DNA from 4 places in the Planococcus sp. SE5232 genome. Region 4 is predicted to be linked to each of the others. Evidence: predicted binding sites of a transcription regulator. Region 4 holds the regulator's gene; each other region holds the start of a gene.

Region 1 (4,217 bases), on a different contig from region 4:
ATCCGGCTTGTCCATCTGGCCCAGAAATTGGCGGGCATAAGAAGACAGCGATTCTACATAACGCCGCTGCCCTTCTGCGTAAATCGTATCAAATGCCAGGGAGGATTTACCGGAGCCTGACAGCCCGGTCATGACGACAAGCTTGTCACGCGGAATGACAACGTCGATGTTCTTTAAATTATGCGCACGTGCGCCCTGTATCCGTATTTCCTGATTCTTCAACTTCCATCATCCTTCCGCTTTCAATTCAAGCACTGTATCACGCAGTTCTGCAGCGCGTTCGAAATCAAGTGCTTTGGCCGCTTCCTTCATTTCCGTTTCAAGCAAGGTCACCAGCTTCATGCGATCTTCTTTGTTGAGTTTTTTGCCGGATACTGCTTTTGAAACATATTCTTCCGTCTCTTCCGCTGCGGCAGTTGCGCGGATGACGTCACGGATTTTCTTCTGTATGGTAATTGGCGTAATGCCATGTTTTTCATTATAGTCCGCTTGAATCGTGCGGCGGCGCGTCGTTTCATCCATCGCTTTCTGCATGGAATCCGTCACTCTATCAGCATACATGATGACGTGGCCATTTGCGTTTCTGGCTGCTCGGCCCATCGTTTGGATCAATGCACGTTCTGAACGCAAGAATCCTTCTTTATCGGCATCCAGAATGGTCACCAATGAAACTTCCGGAATATCCAAACCTTCACGCAACAGGTTGATGCCGACCAGCACATCGTAAACTCCCATCCGCAGCTCCCGGATGATTTCAATCCGTTCGAGGGTCTTGATCTCAGAGTGCAGATAATTGACTTTGATGCCGGCATCTTTCAAATAAGCTGTTAAGTCTTCCGACATCTTCTTGGTCAAGGTCGTCACCAGGACCCGCTCATTATTTTCCGCACGCTGTCGGATTTCATACATTAAGTCGTCTATCTGTCCTTCAATCGGCCGGATTTCGATGGTCGGATCAAGCAAGCCGGTCGGCCGGATGATCTGTTCCACCATCTCCGGTGTATGCTCCATTTCATAAGGTCCAGGCGTCGCCGAAACAAAGACCGCCTGGCTGATATGTTCTTCAAATTCGTCGAATGTCAACGGACGGTTATCCATAGCCGAAGGCAGTCTGAAACCGTAATCCACCAACACTTTTTTCCTTGCCTGGTCACCATTGAACATCCCGCGCACTTGCGGCAAGGTCACATGGCTTTCGTCTACGACCAAAAGAAAGTCTTCCGGGAAGTAATCGATCAATGTATAAGGTTGGGCACCCGCCGGACGAAGCGTCAAATGGCGGGAATAGTTTTCGATGCCGGAGCAAAAGCCCATTTCCCGCATCATCTCCAGATCGTAACGCGTGCGCTGTTCGAGGCGCTGTGCTTCCAGCAATTTGTCTTCCGCGCGCATTTCTTTCAGGCGCGCTTCCAATTCCTCTTCAATATTTGCAATCGCCTTGATCATTTTGTCTTCGCGCGTGACGAAGTGGGATGCTGGGAAAATGGCAACATGTTCGCGTTCACCGATAATTTCACCAGTCAAGGCATCCACTTCGCGGATACGATCGATTTCATCACCAAAAAATTCGACGCGCAGGCATCTTTCATCGCGTGATGCCGGGAAAATTTCAACCACATCTCCACGAACCCGGAATGTACCGCGAATGAAATTGATGTCGTTGCGCTCATATTGAACATCCACTAACTTTCTCAACAGCTGATTGCGTTCAATCTCCATCCCTTTGCGCAGGGAAACGACCAGTTCACGGTATTCTTTAGGCGAACCGAGCCCGTAGATGCAGGAAACGGATGCGATGACGATGACATCGTCCCGCTCAAACAAAGAACTGGTGGCGGAGTGTCGCAGCTTATCGATTTCATCATTGATGCTGGCATCTTTTTCGATGAAAGTATCCGATTGGGGCACGTAGGCCTCCGGCTGATAATAATCGTAATAACTGACAAAATACTCAACTGCGTTATCAGGAAAGAACTCCTTGAATTCGCTGTAGAGCTGGCCAGCCAGTGTTTTATTGTGGGCCATGACGAGTGTCGGTTTTTTCACCTGTTGGATGACATTCGACATCGTGTAGGTTTTACCTGTACCTGTAGCTCCCAGCAGGGTCTGACAGCGCTTGCCGTTGATGATGCCCTGCGTCAGTTCGGCAATGGCATGAGGCTGATCGCCGGCCGGTTCATAAGGTGCTTGAAGATTAAATTCCTGTTTCATATTAAGACGTCCTTCCGTTATTTCATTACTTCTACTTTACCATATGCCCTAAAAAACCACTAACAAAAAGCGAACGTATGTTTTTTATATGAAAGTAAATGAAAAAATGCACTTAAGCTGGCCAGTATAGAATGGTAAACTGCCGTTTAAAAAAAGGAATGCGTGCATCCAACCCAGGAGTTTTTCTATTATTACAGACAGAAAAAAGGGGAGTCAGATTTAACCTGACTCCCCTTTCCCCGGCTATTTCAAGACAGCCATTTATTCAGTTTCTTCGTGCTTTAAAGTTTGTAGTTGAGCAGCATATATGGTGAATGCTTTTTGGTCATGATTATCCAGGGCTTCGTCGATAAGGGTCATAAGCTGTGCTTCCTGCTGAGAACGGTGTACATGCTTTAAGAACAGATCTAAATAAATATCGTTCAGCAGTTTTTCCGCTTCCGTGATTTTTTTTGTTTGAGCCATCGCTTTCATGAAATCAGCATAAGAATAATAGTTTTCCATTCTTCCTCACCCCGAATGCTTTTCATTAGTATACATTAGCGGTATAGAATAAATCAAGATTTATTTGAAAATTCCGATGAAATAGAAAAAATTTTATTTTCAATCTAATGAGCATTGCGAAATTTCCATTTTTTATTATAATAAGGTATGTAAAGTAAATTAAGGGGGTTATTTTTCATGAGCAAAAAGAATCATAGACCGTTCTCGTATACCATCTGTGCAAATACGTATGCTCTTTTACCCTATACGGATGGCCACCGCACATGGATGCGAGTGATTGAAGACCGAAGCGAGTTAGTGGTTGAAGAGGCGGTTTATAAAACAGTGACCACTTCCTGCCGTTTCTATCGCGCTTCACTTGAAAGTGCTACACTCTATGCCCAAAAAGCAGTCGGCGTAAAACATAAACCCCCTATCATTATCGGCGAGTATTACGGCAACCCACTGATTTTCTTCCCGACCCACTCTCCAAAGAACAAGGAATGTGTCTGGTTCAATTATGACGCCGTCGATCTGATCGAAAGTGACAGCAGCGGCAAAGGCAGTATCATTTATTTAAGCAACAGCGAAACGGTTTATTTGGACGTATCACCCATTGCCTTGCGTAACCAGCACTCTTTTGCCGGTTCACTCCGCCGCTATTTCAAGAAGGCGCAACGAGTCCACAATCATCCAATGGCCTATGTAACGAAACGGACCTTTCCACCGCGGAAACAGCAGCCACGTGATTAAGTGTTTTTTCACACCACGAAAATCTTCCTAAAATATTTTCACCCCCATTGCCGCACAGCCTCTTCCTATGGCGATTCTGCATATGGACCGTCGTCTCCTTCAATTCTGTCCGCTCCTATTTCTCTAGGTTGTACATAAATCAGATTCCCGTACATCGAACAGCACAAAAAAGAGTCTCCAGCCACAGTCAGGTTAAATGACTTCAGGCGGAAACTCTTTTTTCATTGGCCAAATTCTACACCATAAAGGAGCTTGTCCATTCCTATTTAATCGATCGATACACCCATAAAGAGCCCACAAAAAATACCGATGACACCCATAGGTAAGGTTCATTCCAAAACCAGACCGATACAGAAATACCGGTGAATGACAGGATGGTGAAAATTCCTGCAAACATACGTGATTGCAAGTCGCGCCGGTATTCGCGTTCACGCCCGTCGCGATTTTCGTAATAGCGGCGGAGACGTTCCGGCTCTTCCAGGTAATTAATGACTTTCTGCGGCAGCACACGCAGCGGTCCGGTAGCGTTCAATACCCAGCGCAGGACATCTTCTTTACCGAAGATTCCTTTGCCTTCTTTCTGCGAGGAAGCCCATTCCAATATTCGTGGACGAGCCAGAGCCAATAGATCCACATTCGGGTCCAGTACATGCAGGACGCCGACAAAAATGGAAGCAGCCCGGCCGAAAAAGGCGAATTCCGCCGGTAATTGAACCGGCTGGGTCCGGACGATTTCCTGCATGTCGTTAAGCAGTCGCTCCACCACAAAG
Region 2 (4,217 bases), on a different contig from region 4:
CTTTTCTGTTATATAAAGAAGAAATATCTTGTATACTGGTAAAGAGGTGAAATGGACATGTACATAAGCGAAAAAGAAATAGAAATCCGTTACGCGGAAACCGATCAAATGGGGGTTGTCTATCATGCCAACTATATTATTTGGCTGGAAATCGGCCGCACCAAACTGATCGAAGACTTGGGATTCACGTATGCGGGCATGGAGAAAGATGGCTACTTGTCTCCTGTGACCGATATTTCCATTCAATATAAAGCGGCTCTCCGTTATGGACAGAAAGCCTATGTCCGAACCTGGGTGGAGGAACACGGACGCCTGCGGACCAAATACGGCTACGAAATCGTCCATGAAGACGGTGCGATTGCCGCAACCGCAACATCCGAGCATGTAGTAGTCAAAAAAGAGTCGTTCCGTCCGGTTTCCATCAAGAAAATCTATCCGGAATGGCATGAGAAATACGAAGAGATCAAAAAGCAGGCTGCCGATGGCGTTCGGAATTAAGCGGGACGAGCTGGAGCGCTGGAAACAGGGAGTCGCCAACGGACAGATTTCATTTTTGACCCATTACTGGGTGGATGAGCGCTTTCCGGGATGCAGTACGGTCACCAAAGTCGGTTGCTGCGACTTGGATAAGCTGGAGACATGGGGCAAGCAGTACGGTCTGCACCGTGAGTGGATGGATTTGCGCGGCAATTACCCCCATTTTGACTTGTTCGGCGATCGCCAAAAAGCAATCCTGCAAAATGAAGGCCAACTGGAGCAACTGAATAAACTGCAAAATAAAAAAGCATGAATTATTCATGCTTTTTTATTTTGTATATGAATAATCAAGTTCGTGTAAGTCATCATTGACGCTGACCTGTAGATTGTGGCCATCAAAATACCAGACATCGGTTTGTTCAATAAAGTAGGTGACTTGGTCCTGTTCCACCTGGACAGCCATTTCATACGGCTGATCTTTGGTTACACCCAATGAAAATCCAGGCTGCAGCTTGCTGGAACCGCCGTAGCGGACGAAAAAGCGAACTGCTTCTCCCGGAGCCACTTCCATTTCTTCTTTAAACCAATCGAGTGCGTCTTGACTGATGTTAATCTGCATATCACACGTCCTTCCACTGGGTTTACCAGTTGATTTTTGGCTCAGTTCCGGCTCGGATCCGGGAAATATTGGCACGATGGCGGAAAATGATGAACAAAGCCAGAATGTAGATGACAATCATAAACAGGTAATCTCCCGTGTAGATCCCATAAAAAGTCGTATAGATGATGAAAACGACAGCCAGGATAATAGACGACAACGACACCATTTTCGTGATCTTCAAAGCGATGAGCAGCACTGCCACCGCCATGATAAACAATGGCCATTGATAGCCAAGAAGGATACCGCCTGATGTCGCAACTGCTTTGCCGCCTTTGAATTTAGCGAACACCGGATAGATGTGGCCAATGACTGCAAGAACTCCAAGCAGCAGCGGATGAATGTCAGTTGCGATATAGAGGGGAATCAGCGTTGCAGCCGTTCCTTTCAGGATATCCAGCAGCGTGACAGCAATTCCGGCTTTCTTCCCGAGGGTCCGGAATGTGTTGGTAGCGCCTAAATTTCCGCTTCCTTGTGTGCGGATGTCCGTGTTGTAAAATAGTTTCCCGACCCATAAGGCAGACGGAATCGAGCCGAGCAGGTAAGCGAGTAGAATGGGAAGCAGTATAGTCATCATGAACTCCTTTAAAACAACCTTATTTTGTAGTATCAGTTTACCATGACTGAAGTTCTTTGAACAATAGATGGCAAATTATTCAACAGGCAGGACGAATTCGTGTATGATAGAATAAAAAGGACAGGTGATGATCTTGAACAATCCTAGCCGTGAAGAAATCAAAAACGTACTCGACAATGCGAAAACAATTGCTGTAATTGGCCTCAGTCCGAATCCGAGCCGAACTTCCCATATCGTCTCGCAATCCATGCAACGTGCCGGTTACCGCATCATCCCAGTCAATCCGCAAGCAGATACTGTGCTGGGTGAAAAAAGTTACGCTTCTTTGAGTGAGATTCCAGAAAAAGTGGATATCGTCAATGTTTTCCGGCGAAGTGAGTTTCTAGAAGATATCGCTGAAGAGTTCATGAAAATCGATTGTCCAGTGTTCTGGACACAATTAAATGTAGTTGATGAAGACGTATTCAATCGCTTGGCTGATGCAGGTTACACAGTCATTATGGACCGTTGCATCAAAGTGGAACACGCCATTCTGAAATAAGGCATTACTGCTAAAGGGCGCTCAGCGCTCTTTTTCTATGAAGTTTGACAGATGCCTACAAAATAGAATACGATTAAGAGAGATTATTATGCGAACAAATGTTTGTTGGAGGGAATTAGATGGCTAAAATTCAAAATACGGCATACAACGAAGAAGCAATTCAGGTACTCGAAGGCTTAGATGCCGTTAGAAAGCGTCCGGGGATGTATATCGGTTCGACGGATACACGCGGGCTTCACCACTTGGTCTATGAGATTGTCGATAACTCGGTCGATGAAGCGCTTGCAGGATACGGGGACAGAATTACTGTAACCATCCATGAAGACAACAGCATCAGTGTCCGGGATTATGGACGCGGCATGCCTACAGGAATGCACCGAAGCGGAAAACCCACTCCAGAAGTGATTCTGACGGTTCTCCATGCCGGAGGAAAATTCGGCCAGGGCGGCTATAAGACAAGCGGAGGCCTTCATGGCGTCGGTGCATCGGTCGTCAATGCTTTATCCGAATTTCTGGAAGTGACGATTTACCGTGACGGCAAGAAGTACCGCCAACGATTTGAAAACGGCGGCAAGCCGGCCACGACTCTGGAAGAAATCGGTTCGACAAAAGAAAGTGGCACCATGATCCACTTTTTGCCGGATGAAACTATTTTCTCCGTGTCCAAATACAATTACGAAACTCTTTCCGAACGTCTGCGCGAGTCTGCTTTCCTGTTGAAAGGATTGAAGATCGAATTGTTCGATCAACGGACAGAAGCAAAGGACATTTTTCATTACGAAACCGGCATTGAAGCGTTTGTATCTTACCTGAACGAGGAAAAAGACGTGCTTCATCCAGTAGCCTACATCGAAGGGCAGCAGGACGAAATGGAGATCGAATTTTCGTTCCAGTTCAACGATGGCTATTCCGAAACGATCCTGTCGTTCGTCAACAACGTACGGACCCGCGATGGCGGTACCCACGAAACCGGTGCAAAAGCAGCCATGACACGCGTCTTCAACGACTATGCCAGAAAAATCAACTTGCTGAAGGAAAAAGACAAAAACCTTGAAGGCTCCGACATCCGCGAAGGATTGGCAGCCATCGTTTCCGTCCGCATCCCCGAAGGCATGCTGCAATTTGAAGGGCAGACGAAAAGCAAGCTTGGAACCAGTGAAGCAAGAAGCATCGTCGATTCAGTCGTGTCCCAAAAATTGATGTATTTCTTGGAAGAAAATGCTGATCTCAGCGCTTCTTTGGTGCGAAAAGCAATTCGTGCATCACAGGCTCGAGTGGCCGCCAGAAAAGCGCGCGAAGACGCGCGAAACGGCAAAAAGCGCAAGAAATCGGACGCGTTGTTGTCCGGTAAATTGACGCCTGCCCAATCCCGCAACGCCTCGAAGAACGAATTATACCTGGTGGAAGGAGATTCGGCCGGCGGTTCTGCCAAACAAGGGCGCGACCGGACCTTCCAAGCCATCCTGCCGCTGCGCGGGAAAGTCGTCAACACGGAAAAAGCGAAACTCGAAGAAATCATGAAGAATGAAGAGATTTCAACCATCATCCACGCCATTGGCGGAGGGGTATCTTCCGATTTTTCAATCGACGACATCGCCTACAATAAAATCATCATCATGACTGATGCAGATACGGATGGAGCGCATATTCAAGTGCTGTTGCTGACATTCTTCTTTCGGTATATGAAACCATTGATCGAGGCTGGAAAAGTGTTTATTGCGCTTCCGCCGCTATACAAGGTTTCCAAAGGCATCGGCAAAAAAGAAGTGGTCGACTACGCCTGGACAGAATCGGATCTGGATGCATCGATTCAAAAAGTCGGTAAAGGCTATACACTGCAGCGCTATAAAGGTTTAGGTGAGATGAACGCAGACCAGTTATGGGAAACGACTATGAACCCAGAATCCCGTACGTTGATCCGGGTTACGATTGAAGACAGTGCACGTGCAGAACGCGGCATCACT
Region 3 (4,217 bases), on a different contig from region 4:
TTTTCAGCGGTGCGTTCACCGATTAGGACATTATACTGTTTCCGGACGTAATGAATAATGTCTTCATCCATGCGGTCACCTGCAACTTTGACAGTATTGGATGAAACGACTCCACCAAAAGAGATGATGCCGACTTCCGTTGTGCCGCCGCCGATATCCACGATAACGCTTGCGACCGGTTCACTGATCGGCAGTTCGGCTCCAATTGCGGCAGCCACTGTTTCTTCAATCAAGTGGACGGTTTTGGCTCCGCTTTGCTTCACGGCATCGTGAATAGCGCGGCGTTCAACCGTAGTCGCTCCAGAAGGCGTACAAACCATGACATTGGGCTTGCGAAAAGCACTTCCGAGCTGTTTTGCGGCTCTTTGCATAATAATTTTCAACAGGTCCCGTGTAACATCGAAATCTGCAATGACGCCATCTTTCAAGGGGCGGATGACGAGGATGGAATCGGGAGCTTTGCCGAGCATCGCTTTTGCCTCGTCGCCGATGGCCAGAACAGCCCGTGTTTTCGCATCCAGGGCAACCACCGAGGGCTCGTTTATAATGATGCCTTTTGATTTCGTGTAAACCAATATATTTGCAGTTCCTAAATCGATACCAATATCTATTGCAGAAAACATACGTGAATTCCTCCTATGAATAAAGACGCTGACTAGTTTGGATTCTAACATTATAGAAGATCAAGCGAAAGAGCCGAAGGGACCTAAAGTACAAGGGAAATGGATAAAAAAATTAATTATGGTATGGCTTATGGAGCTGAAAAAAACGGCTTCAGTGAAGAAGCCGTTTTTTATCGCTCAGTATTTTTTTTCAGGCATTGGATCTACATGCTCTGCATCGTGCGTGTGAAGCTCTTTTCCAAGGAAATGAAGAAGCGTGAAGAAAAACATGAAAATTACGGCCATGAAGCCGAGTACGACAGTAACACCATAAAACATAATGATAACTCCTCTCTAAACTGTAATTATCAATATTTAGTATACATGATTCTGCCGGAAAAAATAAGTGTCGAATTATCGATACTTAGAATGCCCAGTTGCCGCCGCGGAAAATCGGTTCACGGGTGCCGTCTTCCAAGACGCCGTCGATGTCCATTTCGGAAGACCCTACCATGAAGTCGACATGCGTGATGCTTTGGTTCAAGCCGTTTTTCAATAGCTCATCCTGAGACATGGTTTTTCCGCCTTCGATACAAAAAGCGTAAGCGCTTCCGATAGCGAAATGGTTTGAAGCATTTTCATCGAACAGCGTATTGTAGAATAAAATGTTTGAATCGGAAATCGGCGACTGATGAGGCACCAATGCCACTTCGCCCAGGAAATGTGAACCTTCATCTGTTGCAACAAGTTGCTTTAGGACTTCTTCACCTTGAGCAGCTGTCACTTCAACGATTTTCCCGTTCTCGAATGTCACTTTAAAATCGTCGATGATGTTTCCGCCATAGCTCAGTGGTTTTGTACTGGAAACATAGCCGTTGACACCCGTTTTATGTGGGACAGTGAAAACTTCTTCTGTTGGCATATTGGCCATGAAAGGATCGCCTTTTTCATTGATGGATCCGGCTCCACACCATAAGTGGCCATCAGGAAGAGCGACTTCCAAGTCAGTCTTTGGTGACGTGTAATGCAGTTTCGCATACTTTTTGCCGTTCAGGTAATCGACTTTCGTGTGAAGCAAACGGTCATGCTCCGTCCATGCTTCAATCGGCTGATCAAGATCTGCGCGGACTGCTTTAAAAATAGCATCCCATAAGGTATCGATCTGTTGGTCTGCCGGTACATCCGGAAAGACTTTAGCTGCCCATTTCTCAGAAGGCGCGGCAATGACAGTCCAGCTGATTTTATCTGATTGGACGTATTGGCGATATTTGCTCAATGCCTGTCCCGTCGCTTTTTGTGAAGCAGCGATGCGTTTCGAGTCGATTCCCGACAATAGATCCGGGCTTTGGGACACAACACTGATGAAAGCGGCGCCTTGTTCAGCCAATTGTTCACGTTCCTGTACTTTCCATGCAGGATAATCAGAAAACGAATCTTCCGGAGCTAATTCAAAACGCAGGCGCGAAACAGCGTCGTCATTCCAGTCGACATAGACTTGTTTGGCCCCTGATTCATAAGCCTTTTGCGTAATTAAACGAACCAAAGGTGCCGCCTCAATGGCAGCAGCGATATAAAGTTGCTGGCCGGGTTGAATATTTACTCCCACTTTTACAGCCAATTCCGCATAGCGGGCTAATTTCTCATTAAAAGATGTCAAATAAATCTCTCCTCTCATCACTTCTTATAGTAGCAATTTTCAATCACACCCTGCAATCATTTATAACGATATTCGAAATAATATTTTCACTTGCATTTTTTATTATAAAAGTTTATGATTTAAACAAATGTTTGGACGGAGGTGTTGAAATGAACCAGAAAGAAGTGGAAGTGTTGGAATTGATCCGCCGCAATCCGTATTTGTCCCAGCAGGAAATGGCGGAACGCTTGAATATGTCCAGGCCTTCATTGGCCAATTTCATCTCGAATCTCATGCGGCAAGGAAAAATTTTGGGGCGGGCTTACGTATTGCCGGAAGAAAAAACGGTTATTAGCATCGGAGGTGCCAATGTCGACAGAAAGTTTCTCATGGATCGGCCGGCGCAGATGGGGACCTCAAATCCAGCTTCCGTTTCCGGAAGTGTCGGTGGAGTTGCAAGGAACGTTGCAGAAAACTTGGGACGCCTCGGCCATTCCGTCAAGCTGCTGTCGATTGTCGGCAATGATCCTGAGTGGAATTTGATTGAAGCGGCTTCGAGCCCTTTCATGTCGACTGAATTGACAAAAGCCATGGACGGGCTTTCGACAGGAACCTATACAGCGATTTTGGAACCGGATGGTGAGATGCTGCTGGCGATGGCTGATATGAAAATCTACGATTCCCTGACACCGGACCATATCTCTAAAAATGACAGCACGTTATTGTCAGCTGCTTTTCTTGTCATCGATTTGAACTGTCCACTTGAAACAGTGGAATATGTTCGGCAGTTGGCACTGGCCAATAAAATTCCGCTCGCTGTCATCCCGGTATCCGCTCCAAAAATGGATCGGCTGGGCAAAGATTTGGCAGGCATCAGCTGGCTGATCTTGAACCGCGACGAAGCAAGCAAGTTTCTACAAATACCTATCGAATCAATGGATGACTGGCATAAGGCAGCGCAGCAGCTTTTGGATCAAGGAGCGGAAGCTGTGGTCATCACAGGAGGAAAAGATGGAGCGATAGCCGGCAATTCTGAGGGCATCCGCCATTACCATGCCATGCAAGTCGATCATGTTGCCGATGTGACAGGAGCAGGAGATGCATTTTCCAGTGCCATCGTCCACAGCGTCATGGATGGCAAGGAATTTGAATCCGTCATCCATTCAGGCATGGTCAATGCAGCAAAGACCCTGGAAAGCAATGCCACTGTCCGTCATGAACTGACAGCCATACTATTACAAAAAGAACTGGAGGAATTACAATGACATCAATGATTTCCTATTCAACTGAAGTACAACAAGCACTAGAGGACAAAAAACCGATTGTGGCACTCGAATCCACAATTATCTCCCATGGCATGCCATATCCACAGAATGTTGAGACAGCCCGTGTGGTAGAGCAGATTATTCGCGATAATGGAGCAGTTCCTGCAACCATCGCAATTATGGATGGCAAGATCAAAATCGGCTTGTCCGAGGAAGAATTGGAAATGCTCGGCAATACTCCAGGGGTTTCCAAAGTATCAAGAAGAGATATCGGCCAATTGATCGCAACCAAAAAAATCGGCGCGACAACCGTCGCAGCAACGATGATCTGTGCGGAACTTGCAGGCATCCGCGTTTTCGCTACAGGCGGCATCGGCGGGGTGCACAGAGGCGCTGAGACGACGATGGACATTTCGGCAGATTTGGAAGAACTGTCGAACACTGGAGTCGCTGTCGTTTGCGCTGGGGCAAAGTCGATTCTGGATATCGGCCTGACATTGGAGTATCTAGAGACCAAAGGTGTTCCGGTCATTGGCTACCAAACAGATGTAATGCCTGCATTCTATACCCGCTCAAGCGGTTTTGACCTGACGTTCCGCAGCGACGGGGCAGATGAACTGGCTCAAGTTCTGAAAGCGAAATGGGATTTAGGGATCAAAGGCGGGGCAGTCATCGCCAATCCAATTCCTGAAGAGCATGCACTGGAAGAATCAT
Region 4 (4,217 bases):
CGTGGAAATCCTGATCGAATGTCCATTCGTAATATTCTTTCACCAATTTCATTTCATCTTCGCCCAGAGGTGCGCCGTGTGCATCCGCTTTACCGGATTTATTTGGAGCTCCGTAACCGATAACGGTTTTGACTTCAATCAATGTCGGCTTGTCTGAAGATTCCTTGGCTTGTGCAATTTTTGCGGACAAGTCGTCCAATACATTGCCATCATCTACGCGCAAGTAATTCCATCCATATGATTCAAAACGCTTTTGAACGTTTTCAGAGAAACTTTTGCCAAGTGGCCCGTCCAATGAAATGTCGTTGCTATCATACAATACAACCAATTTATTTAATTTTAGATGGCCGGCAAGGGAAATGGCTTCTCCCGCCACGCCTTCCATCAAATCTCCATCACCGCACAAAGCGAATGTGTTGTGATCTACGATGTTCATCTCATCTTTATTATAAGTAGCTGCTAAGTGACGTTCAGCCATCGCCATACCAACTGCCATGCCAATTCCTTGGCCGAGTGGTCCGGTCGTTGCTTCAACGCCTGTAGTGTGGCCGTATTCAGGATGTCCTGGTGTTTTCGAATCCCATTGGCGGAAATTTTTGATTTCATCCATTTCCAAACCATAGCCGCTCAAGTGAAGAAGGCTGTATAGAAGCATGGAACCATGTCCTGCCGATAACACAAAACGGTCACGGTTAAACCAGTCCGGGTTTTTCGGGTTATGGTTCATGTGTTTTGTCCACAATGTATACGCCATTGGAGCTGCGCCCATTGGCAATCCTGGATGGCCAGAATTTGCTTTTTCGATTGCATCGATGGAAAGTGTACGAATTGTTGTCACTGCAAGTTGGTCTGCGTGGGTTGACATAGTAACATCCTCTCTCAAACAAAAAATTTAATCCCTTTCTAGTTTAGTCAACAATAGTAAAGAATACAATAAAAAAGAGAATAAGTATTTAATTCAAATACTTATTCTCTCGAATATTTTTGACCTTTTCAGGAGTTACATCATTTCCTTCCGGGTCTATCACTTTTACATTTTCGATTGTGCCACGCATTGTCTTACGGAAAGTCTGTAAATATTCCTCACGTAATGAAGATTGTTCTTTAGCTTCTTCCTTTGACAAGCCTGTCGTTTTCGACTGGCGTGATAATTGGTTTATACGACTTAATTTGTCTGGTGATAACATAGACATCCACCTTTCTTCTTTTCATATGGTACAAAAAAAGTCAGGTTTCTGCAATGGTTTAGTCTTCCATCAGCTTTTCATACTCTTTATAACGGCGATGGACCGTCGCTTTGCTCGCCTGATATCCGAATCCCTGCAACGTAACAGCGATTTCACTGAAAGTCAGGCCATTGGTCTTCAAGCTTACAATCTGATCAATAGGGAGATCGAGACGTTCCCGCCCGTCGGGATTGCCTTTCCCTTTCAGATTCTTCTCTGGTTTATAACCGTTTTCTACAGCGCGTTTCATGCCACGTTTGATTTTGGCATTATGTATTTTGCGCTGATATTCTTCTACAATCGCTAGAATTTCAAGTACCATGTCATCCATGTCGTTTAATGAAATCGGACCACGATCTGATAACGTATAAACATCTACTCCGTACTTTTTCATCACATGCAATAGCGCGATGCGCGCATGGCCCCGGCCTAGGCGTGTTTCATCCTGTATGAACACAGCATCGACTTTATCAGTCTTAATGCTGTTCAGCATTTCCAACAGGCCATCGCGATCCATCTCGTAGCCGCTGTGCTGATCGGTAAAAACACCATCTACTTTATAGGATTGTTCAAACGCAAACTTCATCAGTTCTTCTTCCTGTCTCTCTAAGGAAGATTCCTGTGTATCTTTGGTCGTGCTGACACGGCAATAAATTAATGCGTTTTTCTTCATTCAGCATCACCTGCAAATTTACTGGTCTCATCAGGAGCAAATCTTAAATGATCACTGGGAATCTTGAGGGATTGCCCGGCGATGATTTTAGAAGTTGAAAGGTTATTCTCTTTCATAATCTCTTCTATCCATTCGTGATGGGGGGTAGTGCCACTGAACGATTCTGCTAATGTCCAGAGTGTGTCGCCTTCTTCTATTTCAACTTGGCTCATTTGTGCACTGTTTGTATTATGGGACAGGATCGCATAAAAAGTAAACACCATAATTAAAGCAAAAAACAAGATTAAGTAAGAATTTTGTCGGATGATCGTCAAATAAATCGCCTCCTGGGAATGAGTGTTCGGAATGTATGTTCTCATATTAATGCGAACAGGTGTTTTTGTCAAGAATAAAATTCGAACCTATGTTTGCATTTCACAGCCCGAGTTGGTATACTATTGGTAGAAATCAAGTAGTATTACTCAAATGAGGTGAAACTGTTGAAAAAAGTATCCAAACGCCAAGAAGACATATTGTCGTTTATAAAAGAAGAAGTCCGCTTGAAAGGCTACCCGCCATCCGTGCGTGAAATCGGGGAGGCAGTCGGTCTTGCATCCAGTTCGACCGTACACGGCCATCTAGCTCGTCTTGAAAGCAAAGGCCTGATCCGCCGCGATCCAACAAAACCAAGAGCAATTGAAGTTATCAGCACTGATGAAGCGCTTATTGATAAAAGTCCTGTATTACACGTCCCGTTAATCGGTAAGGTAACTGCCGGTATCCCGATTACGGCAATTGAAAATGTAGAAGAATACTTCCCTCTTCCCCAAAGCTATGGCACAGAAGATGATCACATCTTCATGTTGGAAATCATGGGTGAAAGTATGATTGAAGCTGGAATTTTAAATGGTGATTATGTCATTGTGAAGCAGCAGCAAACTGCTAATAACGGAGATATTGTTGTCGCGATGACTGCGGAAGACGAAGCAACAGTTAAACGTTTCTTCCGCGAAGAGAGTTACTTCCGCCTACAGCCGGAGAATTCATCGATGGATCCAATCATCGTGGATCAAGTTTCGATTCTGGGTAAAGTCGTAGGAGTTTATCGCCAAATCCATTAAACAAAAACCACCGGGAAATTTCCCGGTGGTTTTTGTTTGTATTTTTATTATGTAAACTTGACTTCCGGTTTACCGTTTCATGCAACTGAACGCTAAAATTACAGGAATTCTTTTTCTTCTAATGTACTCCTGTTCATCTTCGAAGTACTGAGGTTTCGGCTTCCCTTCCTGCAGACCAGTAACTGTAAATCCCGCCCGTGTAAGTGCCGAGAAATAACTTTCGATGGTTCGATGATGTTTCACCACTATTTTATCGATCCACGGTTCCTGCCGCTCCCCTTCTTCGAAATATTCATCTACAATCCAACTGCCTCTTCTTTCACCAGATTTTTTGCTTTCAAAAGAAGAAGTCGTCAGCGGATGCTGAACACTAAACACAAATCTCCCGTTGTCTTTCAACGACTTATAGATGTTTTGAAATAATTGGTCCACTTCGGACAAATAATGCATCACTAAGCGTGAAACGACAAGATCATATTGACTTTCCGGAAAATTGAATGCTTCCATCTTAGATCTTGTAATCTGAGCCTCTAAACCTTTTAAGTTTACTGATGCCAATCTGCACATTTGTTCCGATCCTTCCACTCCATGATAGTGCAGAGCTCCAGACTCCAGCAGCTCTTTTCCGAACAAGGCATCTCCGCACCCCAGATCCAGTACCCGCTTATTTTGGAATGCTCCCAGCAGTTCATAGATGACCGGCTTTTCAATGCTGTTGTTAGGACTTTCAAGCCGATTTCTTCTTTGCAGGAAACTTTCTAAAAAATCTTTTTCTTCGTATGCACTTGACCCTTCGTATTTCATTGTATCCCTCCATAATTCGATTTACAGTTACGTTTTAGCTCAAAAAAAGATGCTGCATAAGCAGCACCTTCCGCGCAGCTCATAGAGAAGAAATCTTCTATAATTCACTGACTTTTATATATTTAACCAAATTGATGGTGATGCGATAAATATTACCCGTTTCCGTATCAGAAATTTCATAAGTACCATTGGAAGGGATTTTGCTCAATGCCGACTCTTTATCTACTGCCTGGACGTTATGAATAAATGTATTTCCCTCATCAAAATTAAATTCTACTTGAAACGACTTCATAACAATGGCCTCCTTCTAGCTATTTACTTTGTCTTCGTGAAACAGTCTATCATACATATAATATTATTGCTGTTTATATAATTCCTTATAAACAATGACTTTAAGAGCAAGCAGTTCTTCTT

Evidence for each region. The regulator LexA, encoded in region 4, represses DNA repair genes until DNA is damaged. The targets are predictions, from matches to a motif close to CGAACATATGTTCG.
Region 1: a site for LexA is predicted at 2,282-2,295, ahead of uvrB (excinuclease ABC subunit UvrB). Genes of this name have one in related genera too.
Region 2: a site for LexA is predicted at 2,345-2,358, ahead of parE (DNA topoisomerase IV subunit B). Genes of this name have one in related genera too.
Region 3: a site for LexA is predicted at 2,380-2,393, ahead of ACRC6Q_RS17940 (carbohydrate kinase). Genes of this name have one in related genera too.

The regions. Positions count from the first base shown of each region.
Region 1 covers NZ_JBOGCP010000005.1:78,867-83,083, reverse strand. Annotated here, with positions in the region: gene uvrA (excinuclease ABC subunit UvrA) at 1-222, opposite strand, end outside; gene uvrB (excinuclease ABC subunit UvrB) at 229-2,211, opposite strand; gene ACRC6Q_RS16160 (IDEAL domain-containing protein) at 2,473-2,715, opposite strand; gene ACRC6Q_RS16155 (competence protein ComK) at 2,893-3,447, shown strand; gene ACRC6Q_RS16150 (ABC1 kinase family protein) at 3,710-4,217, opposite strand, start outside.
Region 2 covers NZ_JBOGCP010000002.1:199,769-203,985, reverse strand. Annotated here, with positions in the region: gene ACRC6Q_RS09840 (acyl-CoA thioesterase) at 58-498, shown strand; gene ACRC6Q_RS09835 (hypothetical protein) at 482-790, shown strand; gene ACRC6Q_RS09830 (HesB/YadR/YfhF family protein) at 806-1,096, opposite strand; gene plsY (glycerol-3-phosphate 1-O-acyltransferase PlsY) at 1,119-1,709, opposite strand; gene ACRC6Q_RS09820 (CoA-binding protein) at 1,840-2,253, shown strand; gene parE (DNA topoisomerase IV subunit B) at 2,373-4,217, shown strand, end outside.
Region 3 covers NZ_JBOGCP010000007.1:35,009-39,225, reverse strand. Annotated here, with positions in the region: gene mreBH (rod-share determining protein MreBH) at 1-623, opposite strand, end outside; gene ACRC6Q_RS17950 (hypothetical protein) at 801-941, opposite strand; gene ACRC6Q_RS17945 (aminopeptidase) at 1,027-2,259, opposite strand; gene ACRC6Q_RS17940 (carbohydrate kinase) at 2,409-3,503, shown strand; gene ACRC6Q_RS17935 (pseudouridine-5'-phosphate glycosidase) at 3,500-4,217, shown strand, end outside.
Region 4 covers NZ_JBOGCP010000001.1:1,540,066-1,544,282, reverse strand. Annotated here, with positions in the region: gene tkt (transketolase) at 1-865, opposite strand, end outside; gene ACRC6Q_RS07220 (DUF896 domain-containing protein) at 954-1,187, opposite strand; gene ACRC6Q_RS07215 (YneB family resolvase-like protein) at 1,246-1,899, opposite strand; gene yneA (cell division suppressor protein YneA) at 1,896-2,213, opposite strand; gene lexA (transcriptional repressor LexA) at 2,379-2,999, shown strand; gene ACRC6Q_RS07200 (class I SAM-dependent DNA methyltransferase) at 3,069-3,803, opposite strand; gene ACRC6Q_RS07195 (hypothetical protein) at 3,901-4,095, opposite strand; gene ACRC6Q_RS07190 (hypothetical protein) at 4,159-4,217, opposite strand, start outside.